Regions from separate parts of the Streptomyces sp. NPDC001744 genome, predicted to be linked through region 2. Evidence: riboswitches for the same ligand, from Rfam matches in the RefSeq annotation. Region 2 holds a riboswitch; each other region holds the start of a gene.

Region 1 (7,119 bases), on a different contig from region 2:
ATGTCGATCTCCGGGTAGAGCCCGTGGATCAGCCCGGTGTTGTCGTCTGTGTTGCCGCTGAGCGACGCCCAGCCGATGAAGAGGGAGCCGAGCAGACCGATCAGCAGCAGTGAGATCAGCGTGCCGAGCACCGCGACCGAGGTGCGAGCCGAGAGCCCGTGGCACATGTAGAGCGCGATCAGCATGATCGCGCTCGATCCGACCACCGCCACGACCAGCGGGTTCGACCCCTGCAGGATCGCCGGCAGGATGAAGAACGTCAGCACCAGGAAACTCACGACCAGCGCGATCAGGGCCATGAGCCCCCGCAGCCGGCCGACCACCACGACCGCGAGGGCGAAGACGCCGGCGAGCAGCGCCATCGGCAGCTTGCGGTTCACGTCCGTCACCGAGTACTGGAGGTCGTGCGGGGCGTCGGGGGCGTACGCCACCACCACGCCCTGGCCCTCGCGCAGTTGGCGCGGCGCACCGGGCTGGACGATCTCGGTGAACTCGCGCCCCTTGTCCGGACCGGTGGTGACCTCGATCGTCGCCTTCCCGCACTGCCCCCGCTGGGCGTCGACCGCCTCGCGCCCCTCCGGGGTGGAGGTGTCCCCGGTCGGCGGGACCTGGCCGACGTTCACGACCTTGCAGTCGACGGACTCGACGGAGACGACCCGGCCCTGCTCGGTCCGCCGGTCGAAACCGACGCCCGTGCGTTCGTGCGCGGGGGCGCCGCCGGGCCACAGGACCGCGAGCCCGACCACGACGGCGGTGGCGAAGGGGATCAGGACGGCGGCGATGACCTTGCGCAGGTGCCGGGAGACCGGAGCGGCGGGGCCGTGACTGTGGCTGTGTCCGTGTCCGGATCCCCGGTCGTGCCCGGTTCCGCTCCCGTGCCCGGGGCCGTGGGAGGGAGCCGGGCCGTGGGTGTGGTCGTGCGGCTCGGGGCTCTGCTGGGGGAAAGTCACCGACCGATCATCGCAAGAACGCCGGAGGCCCACTGTTCAGCACGCCCGGAAGGGCGTTAGCGTGGTGGCACCTTTGCACACGCGGGAGCTCGGAGCACCGGGCTGAGAGGGCGCTGATCACCGTACGCGCGTACCGACGTACGTACGGGAAGGGCTGCGCCGACCGCCGAACCTGTTACCGGGTAATGCCGGCGTAGGGAGATTCGGTCTCATGACCATTCAGGACGCACGCACGCCTGCCTCCGACCAGAACCGGGCCGACGGACAGCAGCGCACGCCGGGCTGGCACAAGGGGTACGTCCAGGGCTCGCGCCCCGATCTGCGGGTGCCGGTCCGTCAGGTGCACCTCACCAACGGCAGGGACGTCACGCTGTACGACACGTCCGGCCCGTACACCGACCCGGCCGTCGACACCGACGTGCGGCGGGGCCTTCCGCCGCTGCGCGAGAACTGGATCGTCGCGCGCGGTGACACCGAGGAGTACGCGGGCCGCCCGGCCCGCCCCGAGGACGACGGCATCAAGCACACCTCGCCGCGCGGCGGCGGCCTCAAGAACCTCGACGCCGTCTTCCCCGGCCGCCCACGCCTGCCCCGCCGGGGCCGCGAGGGCCGGGCGGTGACGCAGCTCGCGTACGCCCGCCGTGGCGAGATCACGCCAGAGATGGAGTACGTCGCGATCCGGGAGAACGTCTCCCCCGAGGTCGTGTGGGAGGAGATCGCCGCGGGCCGGGCCGTGCTCCCGGCGAACGTCAACCACCCGGAGATCGAGCCGATGATCATCGGCAAGCGATTCCTGGTGAAGGTCAACGCCAACATCGGCAACTCCGCCGTCACCTCCTCCATCGAGGAGGAGGTGGAGAAGATGACCTGGGCGACCAAGTGGGGCGCCGACACGGTCATGGACCTGTCCACCGGCCGCAACATCCACACCACCCGCGAGTGGGTGCTGCGCAACTCTCCCGTGCCGATCGGCACCGTGCCGCTCTACCAGGCCCTGGAGAAGGTGGACGGCAGGGCCGAGGAGCTGAGCTGGGAGATCTACAAGGACACGGTGATCGAACAGGCCGAGCAGGGCGTGGACTACATGACGGTGCACGCCGGCGTACTCCTGCCGTACGTGCCGCTCACCGCGCGCCGCAAGACCGGCATCGTCTCGCGCGGCGGCTCGATCATGGCCGCCTGGTGCCTCGCGCACCACAAGGAGAACTTCCTCTACACGCACTTCGAGGAGCTCTGCGAGATCCTGGCGGCGTACGACGTCACGTACTCGCTCGGCGACGGCCTGCGCCCCGGTTCGATCGCGGACGCCAACGACGAGGCGCAGTTCGCGGAGCTGCGCACGCTCGGCGAGCTGAACACCATCGCCAAGCGGCACCACGTGCAGACGATGATCGAGGGTCCGGGACACGTCCCGATGCACAAGATCAAGGAGAACATCGACCTCCAGCAGGAGATCTGCGAGGAGGCGCCGTTCTACACCCTCGGCCCGCTGACGACGGACGTGGCGCCCGCGTACGACCACATCACCTCCGGCATCGGCGCGGCGATGATCGCCTGGTGGGGCACGGCGATGCTCTGCTACGTGACGCCCAAGGAACACCTGGGCCTGCCCAACCGCGACGACGTCAAGACCGGTGTCATCACGTACAAGATCGCGGCCCACGCGGCGGACCTCGCCAAGGGGCATCCGGGCGCGCAGGAGTGGGACGACGCGCTCTCGGACGCGCGCTTCGAGTTCCGCTGGGAGGACCAGTTCAACCTGGCGCTCGACCCGGACACCGCACGCGAGTTCCACGACGAGACGCTGCCGGCGGAGCCCGCGAAGACCGCGCACTTCTGCTCGATGTGCGGCCCGAAGTTCTGCTCGATGAAGATCTCCCAGGACATCCGCCGTGAGCACGGCGGTACGGAACAGGAGATCGAGGCCGGCATGGCGCAGAAGTCCCGGGAGTTCGCGGCGGGCGGCGGCCGCGTCTACCTGCCGCTGGCGGACTGATCCGGCGGGCCGGTCGGCGGCCTCGGGTGCGTCGGCCGGCCCGCCGTCTCCTCAGGGTTCGGCGGGATCGGTGGCGGCGAGGGCGTCCCGGAGGAAGGGGAGGATGCCGCGTTCGAGCAGTGCGAGGCGCCAGGTCTCGCGGGCACGGGAGAGCTCGTCGTCCGGAGCGGTGGGCGGGCCGCCCGCGTTCACCGCGACCGGACTGTTGCGCAGGGCCGTCACGAGGAGCCCGGCGCCGGCGCAGAGCAGGCCGGCGGCGGCGAGGGAGCCGAAGACCAGCCCGGCCGTCAGCAGCGTCGCGCCGAACGCCACGGTGGGGGCGAGGGCGCGCAGCACCGCTCCGACCAGGAGGAGGACGGCGGCGGCGGTGCCCGCGAGGACGGGGACCATGACGGTGACGATCGCGACGACGCCCGCGCCGGGCCCGGGGAGGTCGTACGGGGGCGGGGTACGGGTCCCGGCGGACGCGCGGCTCCGCTCTCGGACCCTGACGAAGTGGTCGTACTCGTTCGCGGCGGCGGAGGTGACCAGAGCTGTCGCGTTCAGCGTCATCGCCCGCAGTTGCGCGGTCGTGAGCCGGGTGCCCACCCCGGCGAGTTCCGGACGTGCGTGGGCGGTGCTCAGTGCGTCGTCGAGGACCCGCTCGTACTCGGCGCGGTCCTCGGTCAGCAGGTGCGGAGCCACGTTCATGTGCATCCCCCGATGCTCCGTAGGCCCGGTTCAGCCGTGGGAATACGGTGGGTCGGGCGGAAACGGAGGAGAGCCTGCTACGGATGGACCCGATGGTAGGGCGACGGTGCCACGGGCTGACAGGGTGTTTCCGGAAATCGCCCTTCTCGGATGCGCAGGGTGATAGGTCAGTCGGTCAGGGGGAGTTGGACCACCAGTAGTTTTCCGGCCATGGTCACTCCGCCGTCCATCGCGATCGCGAGTCCGTCGGCGTAGACGTGCGGTCCGACGACGGCCGGGCGCGCGTTCTCCTCGCCGTCCTCGGTACCGACCTGGCCGAGGAGGTAGGGGATCGGGCTGTGGCCGTGCACGATCCGGTGGCCGCCGTAGGTGGAGAGCAGCTCCTGGACGGCCTGGGGGCCGCCGTCGTCACGGAACGCGAAGCGCTTGGTGAACTTCCGGAAGACGTCCCAGACCTCGTCGGCGTCGTTCCGGTTGAGGATCTCGTGGACGGTTTCGTTGACGTCCTCGATGGTCTCGCCGTATTCGAGGTACGCGGTGGTGTCCGAGTGCACGAGGAGGTGGTTGTCCTCCAGCACCACGGCGTCGAGCCGCGACATCCACTGGAGGTGGACGTCCTGGAGCCGGTCCATGTCCTGCTTCTGGCCGCCGTTGAGCAGCCAGGCGGCCTGGAAGGTGGCGGTGCCCGCTCCGGAGTTGACCGGGGTGTCGCCGAAACGCTTGGCGCCGAGGAGCAGCAGCTCGTGGTTGCCCATGAGGGCCTTGCAGTAGCCGCCGGCGGCGGCGGCCTCGGCGGAGAGACGCATGACCAGGTCGATGACGCCGATGCCGTCGGGGCCGCGGTCGGTGAAGTCGCCGAGGAACCAGAGACGGGCGTTGCCCGCGGCCCAGCCGCCGTTCTCGTCGACGAGGCCCTGGGCGCGGAGCGCCACGAGGAGTTCGTCGAGGTAGCCGTGGACGTCGCCGACGACGAAGAGGGGGCCGGGGCCTTCGCCGGACGCGGGCTCGCCGGCGGGGGCGGGCGCGGGGGTGACGTGGACCTGGACGGTGTCGCCCCGGTTGATGACGGGCAGGTCGCGTTCGGTCGGCGTGTAGCCCTCGGGGACCTCGCCCTCGGGGAAGGCGTTGCCGGGGTGGCCGGAGTGCTCGGCGGGCACGGAGGCGGTGGGAACGGCGGAGGAGCCGGCGTCCGTGCCGTCCGAGTCGGTGCGCGCGGGCGCGGTGCGGTGGCCCAGGCGCAGGGTCGGATCGGCGGGCAGGGGCGCGACGGCCCGCGGCGTTGTGGCCGGGGGCGCGGCCGGCTGCCGCGCGGCTTCGCGCGCCGGGAGCGGCACGGCCTCGACGGGGGAGGACGCGACGGGGGGAAGGGTTCCGGCGGGGTCCTGGCGGATCGCCGCGGCGGGGTGCCCGGCGGGCACGGTGGGCGGGGGCGGTGCCTGGCCCGGTGCCGGGTGCGCGCCGTGCGGGGGCTCCGCGTACGAGGGGCCCGGCGGTGACGACTCCGCGTGAGGGGACGTGTGCGACGGCTCCGGGCGCGCATGCTCCGCGTACGGGTGTTCCACCGGCCCGGCCGCCGACGGAGGCCGCGGGGCCGACGGTTCGGCGGCATGGCCCTGTACGGGTACGCGCGCGTACGGCGGTACGCGGAAGTCACGCAGTGTCGCCGTGCGTACCACGGGCTCCTGACCGGCCCCCTGAGTCATCGACCCCTCCACCACCGTCGCGATGCCCTGCACATCGCGGACCGGCCTGGTCGGGGTGGTCCGCGGTGTCGTCCGCCCATCATAGGAATGAGGGTCCTCCTGTGGGACGCACCAGGGTGGTGAATCCGGGTCCACTCCGGGTTCACCGGTCGTTTCGCCCGGATTGGGGAGATGTGATCCAGGGTCGTGACCGGTGTGGTGTTCGGTTTCGCCGTTCCCGCCCCGGGGCAGGGGCGGGAACGGCGTGTTCGAAGGGCCGTTCGCGGGAGGTCAGTCCTTCGCGGGCGAGCGCGGCGGGCTGACCGTCGTGCGGGGCGGACGGCGCTGCGAGGAGGTGCGGACGATGAGCTCGGTGGGTATCACCTGTTCGACCGGGCCGTCGCTCTCGGCCCCTTCGATGGCGTCGATGAGGAGCTGGACGACGGCCGTGCCGATCCGGCGCGGCTTGAGCGAGAGCGTGGTGATGGGCGGTTCGGTCGTGGCATAGCCGGCCGACTCGCTGCAGCAGACCAGCAGGAGGTCGTCCGGGACGCGGAGCCCGTAGCGGCGCGCGGCCGCGAGGAGGTCGGTTCCGTTGGGGTCGAAGAGGCCGTACACGGCGTCGGGACGGTCCGGGCGGGCGAGCAGCCGGTCGGCCGCGACGGCGCCCGCGCACGGATCGTGCGCCGGATACGACTCGTAGACGGGGTCCTGCCCCACGCGCGCGCACCAGTTGAGGTACGCGGTGGTGGAGAGGCGGGTGTACGTGTCGGTGGTGGTGCCGGTCAGGAGGCCGATGCGGCGGGCACCGGCGTCGGCGAGGTGGTCGAGCAGGTCGAGGACGGCGGCTTCGTGGTCGTTGTCGACCCAGGCGGTGACCGGAAGGGTGCCGGCGGGGCGCCCGTCGGAGACGACGGGGAGGCCCTGGCGGACCAGTTCGGTGACGACCGGGTCGTGGTCGGAGGGGTCGATGACGACGGTGCCGTCGAGGGCGACGTTCGACCAGACGTCGTGGCGGGAGGTGGCGGGGAGGATGACCAGGGCGTAGCCCCGCGCGAGCGCGGCCGACGTGGCCGCCCTGGCCATCTCCGCGAAGTACGCGAATTCGGTGAAGGTGAAAGGTTCATCCCCGTACGTGGTCACGGTCAGGCCGATGAGTCCCGACTTGCCGGTACGGAGCGTGCGGGCCGCCGCCGACGGGCGGTAACCCAACCGGTCGGCGACCTCGCGGACGTGGCGGCGGGTGGCGTCGGGGAGCCGGCCCTTCCCGTTGAGCGCGTCGGAGACCGTCGTGATGGAGACCCCGGCGGCGGCGGCCACGTCCCGGATGCCTGCCCGGCCCTGCCGGTTTCCCCGGGTCTGTGCCCGGCTCACCTGATGCTTCCCTGCTGCTGTCATGGCGAGCTGATAGTAGGGCGAGGGAGGACGGTCGGGACGGCCGCATATGCGGGCGTTGACAGGCACGTTTCTGCATGATCCGAAGCATCCAACATGCATAAAAGCAAAGGCAGTTGCGGGTAAGCCCCTATGTTTCCCGGGCGTCGAGCGGCATGGACCTGGTGAGGGGGCGCGGTCGGGAAGTGGTCTCAACTCACCTCTACGGGGGACGCGCGCCACGGCGTTCGCCACCGGCGCGCGCCACCCGGGCGCGCGCTCCCCCCTGTCGGGGAAGCTCCGGGCGCGACCGCACGGCGTGTCCTTCCCGTTGTCCACAGCCCATTCGCACCGGAGGCGAATCCTCTTAAGGTGAGGAGTATTGGTGGTACGTACGGTCGAGGAGGCCACACTGTGAGCGAGACCA
Region 2 (7,119 bases):
GTCGCCGCGATCGGCGAGAAGCCCTTCCGCGCCAAGCAGCTGTCCACGCACTACTTCGCGCGGTACGCGCACGACCCCGCCGAGTGGACCGACATCCCCGCCGCCTCGCGGGAGAAGCTGGCCGGGGAGCTGCTGCCCGACCTGATGTCCGTGGTGCGGCACATCTCGTGCGACGACGACACCACCCGCAAGACCCTGTGGCGGCTGCACGACGGCACGCTCGTGGAGTCGGTGCTCATGCGCTACCCGGACCGGGTCACCATGTGCATCTCCTCGCAGGCCGGCTGCGGCATGAACTGCCCGTTCTGCGCGACCGGGCAGGCCGGGCTCGACCGGAACCTGTCGACCGCCGAGATCGTGCACCAGATCGTGGACGGCATGCGGGCCCTGCGCGACGGCGAGGTGCCCGGCGGACCGGCGCGGCTGTCCAACATCGTGTTCATGGGCATGGGCGAGCCGCTCGCCAACTACAAGCGGGTCGTCGGCGCCATCCGCCGGCTCACCGACCCCGAGCCCGACGGCCTGGGCCTGTCCCAGCGCGGCATCACCGTCTCCACCGTCGGGCTCGTGCCCGCGATGCTGCGCTTCGCCGACGAGGGCTTCAAGTGCCGGCTCGCGGTCTCCCTGCACGCCCCCGACGACGAGCTGCGCGACACCCTCGTGCCCGTCAACACGCGCTGGAAGGTGCGGGAGGTCCTCGACGCGGCCTGGGAGTACGCGGAGAAGTCCGGGCGCCGGATCTCCATCGAGTACGCCCTCATCCGGGACATCAACGACCAGGCGTGGCGCGGCGACCTGCTCGGCCGGCTCCTCAAGGGCAGGCGGGTGCACGTCAACCTGATCCCGCTGAACCCGACGCCCGGCTCGAAGTGGACCGCCTCCCGTCCCGAGGACGAGAAGGCGTTCGTCGAGGCCATCGCCCGTCACGGCGTGCCGGTGACCGTCCGCGACACCCGGGGCCAGGAGATCGACGGGGCCTGCGGGCAGCTCGCGGCCGCCGAACGCTGACCTTGTACCCTGAGGTCGAACACACATCTTCATAGTCACTCCGACAGATTCATTCCGACAGGGGAGCGCCACAGCGCTGAGAGTGCGGTGCCGTCAGACCGCAGACCCTCTGAACCTCGCCCAGGTCATTCTGGGTAGGGAGTTCGGTCGTTAACTCAAGCTGTTGCGCCCTGCCCGCGTCCGGTCCGCCGGCCGCGGGCAGGGCCGCGTCTCTTCCTGGTCCCACCCAGGAGGAAAACTCAGTGAGCATCAGGAAGCAGGCCGCCGCCGCGCTCCTCGCGGCGCTCGGCGTCACCGCCCTCGCCGCCTGCGGCACCGGCGGCGCCCACGAGGCCGCGGGCAGGACCGGCACGCCCGCGCCGAAGACCGTGACCCTCGTGAGCCACGACTCGTTCAACGCCTCCAAGGAGGTCCTGGCCGAGTTCACGAAGCGGACCGGTTTCACCGTCAAGGTCCTCAAGGCCGGCGACGCGGGCGAGGCCGTCAACAAGGAGATCCTGACCAAGGGCTCCCCGCAGGGCGACGTCTTCTTCGGCGTCGACAACACCCTGCTCTCCCGCGCCCTCGACAACGGCATCTTCGTGCCGTACGAGGCGAAGGGCCTGGACCGGGTCCCGGCGGAGTACCGGCTCGACAAGGAGAACCGGGTCACGCCGGTCGACTCCGGCGACATCTGCGTCAACTACGACAAGAAGTACTTCGCCGACAGGAAGCTGGCGCCGCCGGTGACCTTCGACGACCTGGCGAAGCCGGAGTACAGGGACCTGCTCGTGGTCGAGAACCCCGAGCGGTCCTCCCCGGGCCTCGGCTTCCTCCTCGGCACGGCCGCGAAGTACGGCGACGACGGCTGGCAGGGCTACTGGAAGAAGCTCAGGGCCAACGGCGTGAAGACCGTCGACAGCTGGGAGCTCGCCTACAACCAGGAGTTCTCCGGCTCGGCCGGCGGCAGGAAGGCCAAGGGCGACCGGCCGCTGGTCGTCTCGTACGCCTCCAGCCCGCCGGTCGAGGTGCTGTACGCCGAGCCCCGGCCGAAGGAGGCGCCCACCGGGGTCTCCACCGGCACCTGCTTCCGGCAGACCGAGTTCGCGGGCCTGCTGAACGGGGCGAAGAACCCCGAGGGCGGCAGGGCGCTGATCGACTTCCTGGTCTCGAAGACGTTCCAGGAGGACATGCCGCTCCAGATGTTCGTCAACCCCGTGGCGAAGGACGCGGCCCTGCCGGGGCTGTTCACCGAGCACGGCGTGGTCGTGGAGAAGCCGGAGACCATGGCGCCCGGGAAGATCGCCGAGAAGCGCGACGCGTGGATCCAGCAGTGGTCCTCGACCGTCCGGTAACCAGGCCCCCGGTGACCAGGAAGGACGTGCGCGGGAACGTGACGCGGCTCGGGCTCATGGCCCTGCCCGTCGCGTTCTTCGCGGTCTTCTTCGCGTGGCCCGTCGCGTCCATCGTGGACCGGGGGCTGCGGCCCGGCGGGACCTGGCGGTTCGGCCGGATCGGCGAGACGCTGACCCGGCCGGACGTCCTCGACGTCCTCGGCTTCACCGTCTGGCAGGCCCTCGCCTCCACCGGCCTCACCCTGCTCGTCGCCCTGCCCGGCGCGTACGTCTTCGCCCGCCTCGACTTCCCCGGCAAGAACGTCCTGCGGGCCGTGGTCACGGTGCCGTTCGTGCTGCCCACCGTCCTGGTCGGCACGGCGTTCCTGGCGCTGGCCGGCCGGAACGGGCTCACGGACGAACTGTGGGGGCTGCGGCTCGACACGAGCGTGTGGGCGATCCTCCTCGCCCACGTCTTCTTCAACTACGCGGTCGTCGTCCGGACCGTCGGCGGTCTCTGGGCCCAGCTCGACCCGCGCCAGGAGGAGGCCGCCCGGGTCCTCGGCGCCTCCCGCTCCACGGCCTGGCGGACGGTGACGCTGCCCGCGCTCGTCCCGGCCGTGTCGGCCGCCGCCCTGATGGTCTTCCTCTTCACCTTCACCTCCTTCGGCGTCGTGCAGATCCTCGGCGGGGACGCGTACACGACCCTGGAGGCGGAGATCTACCGGCAGACCGCCCGGCTGCTCGACCTGCCGACGGCCGCCGTCCTCACCCTCGTGCAGTTCGCGGCGGCCGGCGCGATCCTCGCCCTGCACGCCCGGACGGCCCGGCGGCGGGAGACCGCGCTGCGGCTCGTGCCGCCGGAGCGGACCGCGCGCAGGCCGCGCGGCGCCGGGCAGTGGGCGCTGCTCGGCGGCGTCCTCGTCTCGGTGGCCCTGCTGATCCTGCTGCCGCTCGGCGTCCTCGTGGAGCGGTCGTTCGCCGGCCCCGGAGGATACGGGCTCGGCTACTACCGGGCGCTCGGCTCGCTCGACGAGAGCGGGACCTTCCTGGTGCCGCCGCTGGAGGCGATCGGGAACTCGCTGCGGTACGCGGCGGCCGCCACCGCCATCGCCGTGGTGATCGGCGGCCTCGCGGCGGCGGCGCTCACCCGGCGGGCGGGCAGACTCGTCCGGGGCTTCGACGCGCTGCTCATGCTGCCGCTCGGGGTCTCCGCCGTCACCGTCGGCTTCGGCTTCCTCATCACCCTCGACGAGCCGCCGTTCGACCTGCGGGCGAGCTGGATCCTCGTGCCCCTCGCGCAGGCCCTCGTCGGCGTCCCCTTCGTCGTCCGGACGATGCTGCCGGTCCTGCGCGCGGTCGACGAACGGCTGCGGGAGGCGGCGGCCGTGCTCGGCGCCCCGCCGTGGCGGGCCTGGCGGGAGGTGGACCTGCCGCTGGTGCGCCGGGCGCTGCTCGTCGCGGCCGGGTTCGCGTTCGCGGTGTCCCTCGGCGAGTTCGGCGCGACCGTGTTCATCGCCCGGCCCGACAGCCCGACGCTGCCGGTCGCGGTGGCCCGGCTGCTCGGCCGGCCCGGCGAGCTCAACTACGGCCAGGCCATGGCCCTCTCGACGATCCTGATGGTGGTGTGCGCGGTGTCCCTGCTGCTGCTCGAACGGCTCCGTACCGACCGGACCTCCGGGGAGTTCTGATGCTGAGACTCGACGGGGCGACCGTACGGTTCGGGGCGCGGGCCGTCCTGGACGCCGTGGACCTGGAGGTCGCCGACCACGAGACCGTGTGCGTGCTCGGCCCCAGCGGCAGCGGCAAGTCCACCCTGCTGCGGGCCGTCGCGGGCCTCCAGCCGCTCGACGCCGGCCGGGTGCTCCTCGACGGCGCCGACCAGAGCGGGGTGCCCACGCACCGGCGGGGCGTCGGGCTCATGTTCCAGGACCACCAGCTCTTCCCGCAGCGGGACGTGGCCGGGAACGTCGCCTTCGGCCTCCGGATGCGCGGCGCGGGGAAGGCCGAGCGGGCCGAGCGGGTGGGGGAGCTGCTCGACCTCGTCGGCCTGCCGGACGCCGGACGGCGGTCCGTCGCCGCGCTCTCCGGCGGCGAACAGCAGCGGGTCGCGCTGGCCCGGGCCCTCGCGCCCCGGCCCCGGCTGCTCATGCTCGACGAACCCCTCGGCCAGCTCGACCGGGGCCTGCGGGAACGGCTCGTCGTGGAGCTGCGGCAGCTCTTCGGGCGGCTCGGGACGACGGTCCTCGCCGTCACCCACGACCAGGGCGAGGCGTTCGCGCTCGCCGACCGGGTCGTGGTCATGCGGGACGGACGGATCGCCCAGTCCGGGGTGCCCGTCGAGGTGTGGAGCCGCCCGGCCTCCGAGTTCGTCGCCCGTTTCCTCGGCTTCGACAACGTGGTGCCGGCCCGGGTGACCGGAACGGTCGCGGACACCGCCTGGGGGAGGATCCCCGTGCCGGACGGCTCCCCGCAGGGCGAACGGCGGCTCCTCGTCCGCCCCGGCGGGGTGCGGCTGGTCCCCGCCGGGGCGGCGCCGGACTGGACGGTGGAGTCCCGCACCTTCCGGGGCAGCCAGGTCGTCGTACGGCTCCGGCCGGCGGACGGCCCGGCCCTGGAGGCCGAGCTCCCGCTGCGGGACGCGCCGGAGGCGGGAACGGGGACCGGGGTCGCCTTCCGGCCGGAGGACGTGGTGGTGCTCGGCGACGACGCGCCGCGGTGAGCACCGCGAGCGCGACGAGTTCCACCCGCCGGCGGAGTCTCCCGTACGTACGACCGCGTACGGTCACGTACGGCGTCTCCGTCGCCCGCACGGGAGGAACCCCATGGCCCAGCTGCTCAGAGTCCAGAACTTCAACGTCTCGTCCGACGGGTACGGCGCCGGGGAGGGACAGAGCCTCGAACGGCCCTTCGGGCATGCCGATCCGGAGGCGATGTTCGCCTGGGCGGGTGCCACGGCGAGCTGGCCCCGGCGCACCGACCCCGGCGGCAGCCGGGGCCTCGACGACTACCTGACGCGGGACTACGGGCGGAACATCGGCGCCGAGATCATGGGCCGCAACAAGTTCGGCCCCCAGCGCGGGCCCTGGCGGGACCACGAGTGGCGCGGCTGGTGGGGCGACGAGCCGCCGTTCCGCACGCCGGTGTTCGTCCTGACCCACCACCCGCGCCCCTCGTTCGCGCTCGGCGACACCACGTTCCACTTCCTCGACGCCGATCCGGCCACCGCTCTCGCGACGGCGCGGGAGGCGGCGGACGGCAAGGACGTGCGGCTCGGCGGCGGGGCCGCCACCGTCCGCGAGTTCCTCGACGCCGGCCTCGTCGACACCCTGCACGTCGCGGTGTCGCCGGTGGAGCTCGGAGCCGGATCACGGCTCTGGGAGTCGCCCGACGAACTCCTCGACCGCTACCACCGCGATGTCGTGCCCAGCCCGGGCGGCACGGTCACGCACCACCTGTTCTGGCGGAAGTGAGCCGGATGCCCGCCCCGGGCTCCCGGCGGAGCCGTCGGGTCACCCCTTCAGGGGCAGGACCGCCAGCTCCGCCACCGCCCACGTCAGCGGGAGGAAGACGGCGAGCAGGGCGCCCGCGCGCAGGAGGGCCGTCGTGCGCAGGGCCCCGGGCGGGGCACCGGCGCGGAGGAGGGCCTCGGCGACGGGGGCGCGGTGCTGCCGGGACTCCAGGGCCGCCGTCAGGAGCGTGGCGAAGGTGCAGGCCAGGACCAGGGTGGCGCCCAGGCCCGTGAGCGGCCCGAAGGCGCCGGAACCCTCGTCCGGCCCGTACAGCGTGGCCGCCGCGAGCAGCCCGGAGAGCACCGCGCAGACCACGCCGAGCGGCCGGCCGACGCGGTGGGCCTCCTCCATGAGGACGCGCCCCGCGAGCAGCCGGACGGCGCCGGGCCGGACCGCCTGGAGGAGGCGGCCGCAGCAGTGGACGAGACCGGGGCCCGCCGTCGCGAGGCCGATCGCGGTGAGGACCCAGCCGGCCAGGACGCCCGCCGGGCCGCCGTCGAAGCGGCCCGGCAGGGGAAGGGCTTCCCCGCCGCCGCTCCGGCCCGCGTACGTCTCGACGGCGAGGCCGATCGCGACCAGGGCGACGCCCCACGGCAGTCCGGACGGAACCGGCCGTTCCGTGCCCTCCGGCCGCGCGGGCGCGGTCCGGGGGCGCAGGGCCAGGGCGGTGGCCGCGCCGGCGGCGACCGGGAGGACCGCGAGGAGGGTGAGGGCGGCGGCGAGCGGGACCGGCCGGTCGGCGGCGAGCAGGCCGGCGGCGGCCCCGTCGAGGGGCAGCCCCGTCAGGCCGCCGCGCAGGTGCAGATAGGCCAGGAGCGCGACGGCGGAGCCCAGTGCGCAGGCGAGGGCGGTCGAGACGGCGGCGAGCGCGGCGAGCCGGGCCGGTCCGAGGCCGATCGCCGAGAGGCCGGGACGCGGCCGGGTGGCGGGATCGGCGCGGGCCACGGCGACGGCGAACTGGACGGCGGCGGCGAGCGGCAGGGCGCACCACAGCAGCCGGACCGTCGAGGCCGGGGCCAGGTCCGGGTGGCCGACGGCGTGTCCGAGGGTGCAGAGCAGGAGGAGACCCACCCCGGCGGAGGCGGCGACGACGAGGAGCCGGCGGGCCAGGACGAAGGGGTGGGCCCCGCGGGCTAGACGGAGAGCGAGCACGTGGTGACGCCCTCCGCCCCTGATTCCGGGGGTACGGTGCCGGTCCTGCGCCCGTCGAGGAGCGCGACCGCGCGGTCCGCGAGCGCCGCGACCTCCTCGTCGTGGGTGGCGAGGAGCACGGTGATGCCGTGCGA
Region 3 (7,119 bases), on a different contig from region 2:
CCCCGGCTGGTGGTGTCTTCGGTGTCCGCGTCAGACGGCGAGCGCCTGGGCGCGGCGCTTCACCTCCGTGCCGCGGTTCTCGCCGAGGGCCTGCGCGGGCGTGCCCGGCAGGCTCTCGTCCGGAGTGAACAGCCACTCCAGCATCTCCTCGTCGGTGAAGCCGTCGTCCCGCAGCAGCGTCAGGGTCCCGACGAGGCCCTTGACGATCTTGTCGCCCTGGATGAAGGCGGCGGGCACCTGAAGTGCGTTGTTCTCTCCGCGGCGCACGGCGACGAGCTGGCCCTCCTTGACCATCTGCCGCACGCGCGTCACCTCGACATCGAGCATCTCCGCGATGTCGGGCAGGTAGAGCCAGGCGGGGACGAGAGCATCGATCTTTGCGTCAATCTCGGTCACGGGACAAGCCTGCCATCCCGGACCGACAGCCGGTAGTCGGGTCCGCCGGACTGCCGCCTTCAGGGGGACGGGAACGCCCCCGGACCTGCCGGAACGCGTCCCTCACGCCGCCCGGACGGCCGCCTTCAGCGGTACGGACGGGTCGGCCGCCAGGGCCGGGTCGACCGGGACGGCGGCCTCGATCAGCTTCCGGCCCTGGGCCAGGTCGCGGGGGCGCCCGACCGCGAGGAGCGCCACCGGCACCCCGGCGCGCAGCCAGAGCACCGACCACGCCTCGTCCGCCGGGTCGCCGCGCCACAGCGGTTCGTCCGCGCCCGCGTGGTGCCCGGCGTACTGGACGAAGCGCCCGAACTGTTCGGACCAGAAGTACGGCACGGGGTCGTACGGTCCGGTGCCGGCGCCCGTGATCGCCGCGGCGACCGCGCGGGGCCCCTGGAGGGCGTTGTCCCAGTGGTGGACGAGGAGCCGTTCGCCGTAGCGGGCGGAGGGGAAGGAGGCGCAGTCCCCCACCGCGTACACGTCGGGCAGGGAGGTGCGCAGCCGGTCGTCGGCGGCGACGGCGCCGTCCGGGCCGAGGGCGATGCCGGAGCCGGCGAGCCAGTCGGTGGCCGGACGCGCGCCGATGCCGACGACGACGGCCCCGGCGGGCAGTTCGCGGCCGTCGGCGAGGACGACGCGGCCGGGTTCGACGGTCGCCACGCGTGCGCGGGTGAGGAGTTCGGCGCCGCTCCGGCCGTACCACTCGGCCATGGGGGCGGCGACCTCGGCGGGCAGGGTGCCGGCGAGGGGCAGGTCCGCGGCTTCCAGGACGGTGACGGCGCAGCCGGCCCCGAGCGCGGCGGTGGCGAACTCGGCGCCGATCCAGCCGGCGCCGACGACCACGACGGGGCGGCGGTGCTCCAGGACGGCGCCGAGGCGCACGGCGTCGTCCAGGGTGCGGAGCAGGTGGACGCCGGGGACGCCCTCGGAGCCGGGCAGGGTGACCGGGTGGGCGCCGGTGGCGATCACCAGGGTGTCGTACGGGACGGGTCCGGCCCCGGTGTCGATCTCGTGGTCGGCGGCGCGCAGTCCGGTGACGGCGACGCCGAGCCGGAGTTCGACGTCCAGCGCCTCGAAGTCGACCTCGAAGGCGGAGCCCTCGGCCTTTCCGAGGAGGACCGCCTTGGAGAGCGGGGGCCGGTCGTAGGGCTGGTGGGGTTCGGCCCCGATGAGGGTGACGGGGCCGGTGAAGCCCTGTTCCCGCAGGGCGACGGCGGTCTGCACGCCCGCCATTCCGGCGCCGACGACCACGACCTGCCGCTGGGTCTGCTGCTGCTCGCTCACCCGTCCACCTTACGCACCTGACGGGGCGTCAGGGCAAGGGGTGGCGGTGACCCCCTCGTGGCGGGGACCGGGCGGAAGCTAGTCTGGCGGGCGTAAAGCACTCGCGGGAGTCCGGACGCACCGGACTGAGAGGGAGGCTGGGCGGCCTCCGACCGTACGAACCTGATCCGGGTCATGCCGGCGAAGGGAGGGGCTGGACGCCCATGCGTTCTTCCGAGGCCCGAGGGGCCGACGTCCTCGTGGTCGGGGGCGGTGTCATCGGCCTGGTCACGGCCTGGCGGGCCGCGCTGCGCGGACTGCGCGTCGCCGTCGCCGACCCCGAGCCGGGCGGCGGGGCCGCGCGGGTCGCGGCCGGGATGCTCGCCGCCGTCACCGAGCTGCACCACGGCGAGGAGACCCTGCTCGGTCTCAACCTCGCCTCCGCCGCGCGCTACCCGGCCTTCGTCGCCGAGCTGGAGGAGGCCACCGGCCTCGACGTGGGCCACCGCGCCTGCGGCACCCTCGCCGTCGCCCTCGACGCCGACGACCGGGCGCACCTGCGCGAACTGCACGCCCTCCAGTCCCGCTGCGGACTCGCCTCGGAGTGGCTGAGCGGCCGCGAGTGCCGCCGCCTCGAACCGATGCTGGCGCCCGGGGTGCGCGGCGGCCTCCGGGCCGACGGCGACCACCAGGTGGACCCGCGCCGGCTCGCCGCCGCCCTCGTCGTCGCCTGCGAGCGGGCCGGGGTGGTCTTCCACCGGGCCCTCGCGGAACGCCTGACGGTGGTGCGGGGCCGGGCGCGGGGCGCCCTCCTCGCCGGGGGCGAGGAGGTGGCCGCCGGGCAGACCGTGCTCGCGGCGGGCAGTCTCAGCGGACGGCTCGCGGGGGTGCCGGAGGAGGTGCTGCCGCCCGTACGGCCCGTGAAGGGGCAGGTCCTGCGGCTGCGGGTGCCGCCCGCGTACGCCCCCTTCCTCTCCCGGACCGTCCGGGCCGTCGTGCGCGGCAGCCAGGTCTACCTGGTGCCCCGCGAGAACGGCGAGCTGGTCGTCGGCGCCACCAGCGAGGAGCTGGGCTGGGACACGACCGTGACGGCGGGCGGGGTGTACGAGCTGCTGCGCGACGCCCACGAGCTGGTCCCCGGGATCACCGAGCTGCCGCTCACCGAGACCCTGGCCGGGCTGCGCCCCGGCTCCCCGGACAACGCGCCGCTGCTGGGCCCCAGCGCCCTGCCCGGCCTGCACCTGGCCACCGGGCACCACCGCAACGGGGTGCTGCTCGCCCCGGTCACCGGCGACGTCCTGGCGGACGTGCTCACCACGGGCGTGCTGCCGGACGAGGCGCGCCCCTTCTCCCCCCGCCGCTTCTCCCCCGCCCCTCCCGTACGACAGGAGCAGCCCGCATGAACGTGCCCGCCGACGTACCCGCGCGCAGGCCCGCCGACGTGTCCGCGAACGCGTGCGTGAACGTGTTCGTGAACGGGGAGCCGCGCGCACTGTCCGGCCCCGTCTCCCTCGACGCCCTCGTCGCGACCCTCACCACCGCCCGCTCGGGCGTCGCCGCCGCCGTCAACGAGGCGGTCGTGCCGCGCGGCGAGTGGGCCTCGACGCCCCTGGGCGACGGGGACCGGGTGGAGATCCTCACCGCGGTGCAGGGGGGCTGAGCGCGATGTCCGACGACGTGTTCGTCCTCGGCGGCGCGGAGTTCTCCTCCCGCCTGATCATGGGAACCGGCGGGGCGCCCAGCCTCGACGTCCTGGAGCGCTCCCTGGTCGCCAGCGGCACGGAGCTGACCACGGTCGCCATGCGGCGCCTGGACCCGACCGTGCGGGGCTCGGTCCTCTCCGTCCTGGAACGGCTCGGCATCCGGGTCCTGCCCAACACGGCGGGCTGCTTCACGGCCGGGGAGGCCGTCCTGACCGCCCGGCTCGCCCGCGAGGCGCTCGGCACCGACTGGGTCAAGCTGGAGGTCGTCGCCGACGAGCGGACCCTGCTGCCCGACGGGGAGGAGCTCCTGAACGCGGCGGAGACCCTGGTGGACGAGGGCTTCACCGTCCTGCCGTACACCAACGACGACCCGGTCCTCGCCCGGAAGCTGGAGGACGTGGGGTGCGCGGCGATCATGCCGCTCGGTTCCCCCATCGGCTCCGGGCTCGGCATCCGCAACCCGCACAACTTCCGGCTGATCACGGAGCGGGCCGGGGTGCCGGTGATCCTGGACGCGGGGGCCGGCACGGCGTCGGACGCGGCCCTCGCGATGGAGCTGGGGTGCGCGGCGGTCATGCTGGCGTCGGCGGTGACCCGGGCGCGGGAGCCGGTCCTCATGGCCTCGGCGATGCGGCACGCGGTCGAGGCGGGCCGGCTCGCCCACCGGGCGGGCCGCATTCCGCGCCGCCACTTCGCGGAGGCGTCGTCCCCGGCGGAGGGCCTCGCGCACCTGGACCCGGAGCGCCCGGCGTTCTGAGGACGGGCGCCCCGCCGCACGTCACAGGTCTGCTGCGGTGCGGGACGACCGGGCGGGGCGCCCGTCCGCGGCTCGTAGACTCGACGCCGTGGACACGACCCTTCAGGACCCCCTCGTCGGGCGGCTGCTCGACGGCCGCTACCGCGTCGACGCGCGCATCGCCGTCGGCGGGATGGCCACGGTCTACCGGGCCCTCGACACCCGCCTCGACCGCGTCCTCGCGCTCAAGGTGATGCACCCGCAGCTGGCGGCGGACGCCGCCTTCGTCGAGCGGTTCATCCGCGAGGCGAAGTCCGTCGCCCGGCTCGCCCACCCCAACGTGGTCGGCGTCTTCGACCAGGGCGCCGAGGGCGCGTACGTCTACCTGGCGATGGAGTACGTCGCCGGCTGCACCCTCCGCGACGTGCTGCGCGAGCGCGGCGCCCTCCCGCCCCGCGCCGCCCTCGACATCCTGGAGCCGGTGCTCGCCGCGCTCGGCGCCGCCCACCGGGCCGGGTTCGTGCACCGGGACGTGAAGCCGGAGAACGTCCTGATAGGGGACGACGGCCGGGTGAAGGTCGCGGACTTCGGCCTCGTGCGGGCCGTGGGCTCGGCGACCGCCACCACCGGCTCGGTCCTCGGCACGGTCTCCTACCTGGCGCCGGAGCAGATCGAGCACGGCACCGCCGACACCCGCGCCGACGTGTACGCCTGCGGCGTCGTCCTGTACGAGATGCTGACCGGCGGCAAGCCCCACTCCGGCGAGACCCCCGCCCAGGTCCTCCACCAGCACCTGAACACGGACGTGCCCGCGCCCTCGGCCGCCGTCCCCGGGCTCGCCCCGGAGCTGGACGGGCTGGTCGCCGCCGCCGCGTCCCGCGACCCCGAAGCCCGCCCGCACGACGCCGTCGTCCTGCTCGGCCTGGTCCTCGAGGCCCGTGCCGCGCTCGGCGAGGAGCAGCTGGACGCGACGCCCCCGGGGGCCCTGTCCGGCGACCGGGACACCGCCGGGGACCGCACGAGCGTGATCGCCCGCGCCGTGCCGCCCGCCGGGGAGCACACCGGCGCGACCGACCCGCTCGTACCGGCGGGGGCCGTCGACCGGCAGGTGTCGCACACGAGCCGGCTGCCCGTGCCCGGGGTGCCGGCCGCCCCCGCGGCCGGCCGGCGCAGGCCCCCGCGCGGCCCGCTGCTCGTCGTCGCCGCCGTCCTGCTCGCCCTCGGCCTGGGCGCCGGGGTCTGGTACATCAATTCCGGCCAGTTCACCCGGGTCCCGGCCGTCCTCGGCCAGACCGAGGCCGTCGCGTCGAAGCGCATCACCGACGCCGGCCTGACGGTCGGCACGACGGAACGCGCCTTCAGCGACGTGTACGAGCGCGGCACCGTCATGGCCGCCGATCCCGCCCCCGGCGAGCGCCTGCGGGGCAACGGCACGGTCACCCTCACCCTCTCCCGGGGCCCCCGGATCGTGAAGGTGCCCCGCCTGCGGGACAGGCCCCTCGCGGAGGCGAAGCGCGCCCTGGAGAAGGAGGGGCTGGCCGTGGGCGTGGTCACCCGCGAGTTCAGCGACTCCGTCGCCCGGGGGTCCGTGATCGGCTCCGATCCCGAGCCCGGCACCGAGCGGAGTCCGGACTCGGCCGTCGCCCTGGTCGTCAGCAAGGGGGCACCCGTCGACGTGCCCGACGTCACCGGCGACGCCGTGCCCGACGCCACGGCCGCGCTCCAGGAGGCCGGGCTCACCGTCCGGGTCGCCCCGGAACGGGTCCACTCCCCCGAGGCCGCCGGCACGGTCGCCGCCCAGTCCCTCGCGCGGGGCAGCCGCGCCGCCGAGGGCGACACCATCACCCTCACCGTCTCCAAGGGGCCCCGGCAGGTCGAGGTCCCGGACGTCACGGGCGAGTCGACGGCGGACGCGCGGGCGGCCCTGGAGGACGCGGGCTTCGAGGTGAAGGTGGACAAGACCTTCCCCTACCTCGGCGACACGGTCGCGGCCCAGTCCGTGGAGGGCGGCTCCACCGCGCCCGAGGGCTCCACGATCACCCTCACGATCAAGGGACTGTAAGGAACCGATGCGCAATCCCGTCGGCGGTCACGTCCCGGTGGCCGGTGGCCTCGCCAGGAACGGCCTCGCCTACGCCCGTGACCTCGGCGCCGAGGCCGTCCAGGTCTTCGTCGCCAATCCGCGCGGCTGGGCCACCCCGGCCGGCAACCCGGCCCAGGACGAGCGGTTCCGGGCCGAGTGCGCGGACGCCTCGATCTCGGCCTGGGTCCACGCCCCGTACCTGATCAACTTCGGCTCGGACACCGAGGCCACGGCGGAGAGGTCGGTGGAGTCGCTGCGGCACTCGCTGCGGCGGGCCCGGGAGATCGGCGCGAAGGGCGTGGTGGTGCACACCGGCTCCGCGACCGGGGGCCGCCCGCGCGAGGTGGCGCTCGCCCAGGTGCGGGAGCGGCTGCTGCCGCTGCTCGACGAGCTGACGCGGCCGGACGATCCCGACCTGCTCCTGGAGTCGACCGCCGGCCAGGGCGCCTCGCTCTGCTCGCGGACCAGGGACTTCGGCCCGTACTTCGACGCGCTCGACCACCACCCCCGGCTGGGCGTCTGCCTGGACACCTGCCACGTCTTCGCGGCCGGGCACGACCTGGTGGACCCGCGGGAAGCGGCGCGGACGCTCGACCTGCTGGTGGGGACGGTCGGTGAAGGACGGCTGAAACTGATCCACGCCAACGACTCGAAGGACGTCGTGGGCGCCCACAAGGACCGGCACGCGAACATCGGTTCCGGCCACATCGGTGAGGACGCCTTCCGGGCGCTGCTGCGCCACCCGGCGACGGAGGGGGTACCGCTGGTCATCGAGACGCCCGGCGGCAAGGAGAAGCACCGGGCGGACGTGGACCTGCTGAAGGGGCTTCGCCCTTGAGGAATACCCCTGGGGGGTATACGGTTCCCGTATCGACGGGAACCGTCACCTGACGTTGGGG

What was found. A riboswitch is a leader RNA that binds a small molecule or an ion and turns the genes downstream of it on or off. The one in region 2 is predicted to bind thiamine pyrophosphate.
Region 1: linked by a shared signal. The riboswitch ahead of thiC (phosphomethylpyrimidine synthase ThiC) and the one ahead of ACFYZY_RS04280 (thiamine ABC transporter substrate binding subunit) in region 2 are both predicted to bind thiamine pyrophosphate.
Region 3: linked by a shared signal. The riboswitch ahead of thiO (glycine oxidase ThiO) and the one ahead of ACFYZY_RS04280 (thiamine ABC transporter substrate binding subunit) in region 2 are both predicted to bind thiamine pyrophosphate.

What each region holds. Positions count from the first base shown of each region.
Region 1 is NZ_JBIAUG010000004.1:161,311-168,429, reverse strand. It holds gene ACFYZY_RS06925 (YibE/F family protein) at 1-950, opposite strand, end outside; TPP riboswitch at 1,022-1,167, shown strand; gene thiC (phosphomethylpyrimidine synthase ThiC) at 1,162-2,946, shown strand; gene ACFYZY_RS06915 (hypothetical protein) at 2,998-3,642, opposite strand; gene ACFYZY_RS06910 (metallophosphoesterase) at 3,804-5,339, opposite strand; gene ACFYZY_RS06905 (LacI family DNA-binding transcriptional regulator) at 5,610-6,716, opposite strand; gene hisC (histidinol-phosphate transaminase) at 7,107-7,119, shown strand, end outside.
Region 2 is NZ_JBIAUG010000002.1:393,132-400,250, forward strand. It holds gene rlmN (23S rRNA (adenine(2503)-C(2))-methyltransferase RlmN) at 1-1,008, shown strand, start outside; TPP riboswitch at 1,058-1,167, shown strand; gene ACFYZY_RS04280 (thiamine ABC transporter substrate binding subunit) at 1,251-2,342, shown strand; gene ACFYZY_RS04285 (ABC transporter permease) at 2,399-4,012, shown strand; gene ACFYZY_RS04290 (ABC transporter ATP-binding protein) at 4,012-5,043, shown strand; gene ACFYZY_RS04295 (dihydrofolate reductase family protein) at 5,147-5,794, shown strand; gene ACFYZY_RS04300 (hypothetical protein) at 5,834-6,985, opposite strand; gene ACFYZY_RS04305 (ABC transporter ATP-binding protein) at 6,967-7,119, opposite strand, start outside.
Region 3 is NZ_JBIAUG010000018.1:162,562-169,680, reverse strand. It holds gene ACFYZY_RS21840 (Rv2175c family DNA-binding protein) at 31-396, opposite strand; gene ACFYZY_RS21835 (NAD(P)/FAD-dependent oxidoreductase) at 499-1,719, opposite strand; TPP riboswitch at 1,813-1,925, shown strand; gene thiO (glycine oxidase ThiO) at 1,923-3,101, shown strand; gene thiS (sulfur carrier protein ThiS) at 3,098-3,358, shown strand; gene ACFYZY_RS21820 (thiazole synthase) at 3,364-4,158, shown strand; gene pknB (Stk1 family PASTA domain-containing Ser/Thr kinase) at 4,247-6,199, shown strand; gene ACFYZY_RS21810 (deoxyribonuclease IV) at 6,207-7,058, shown strand.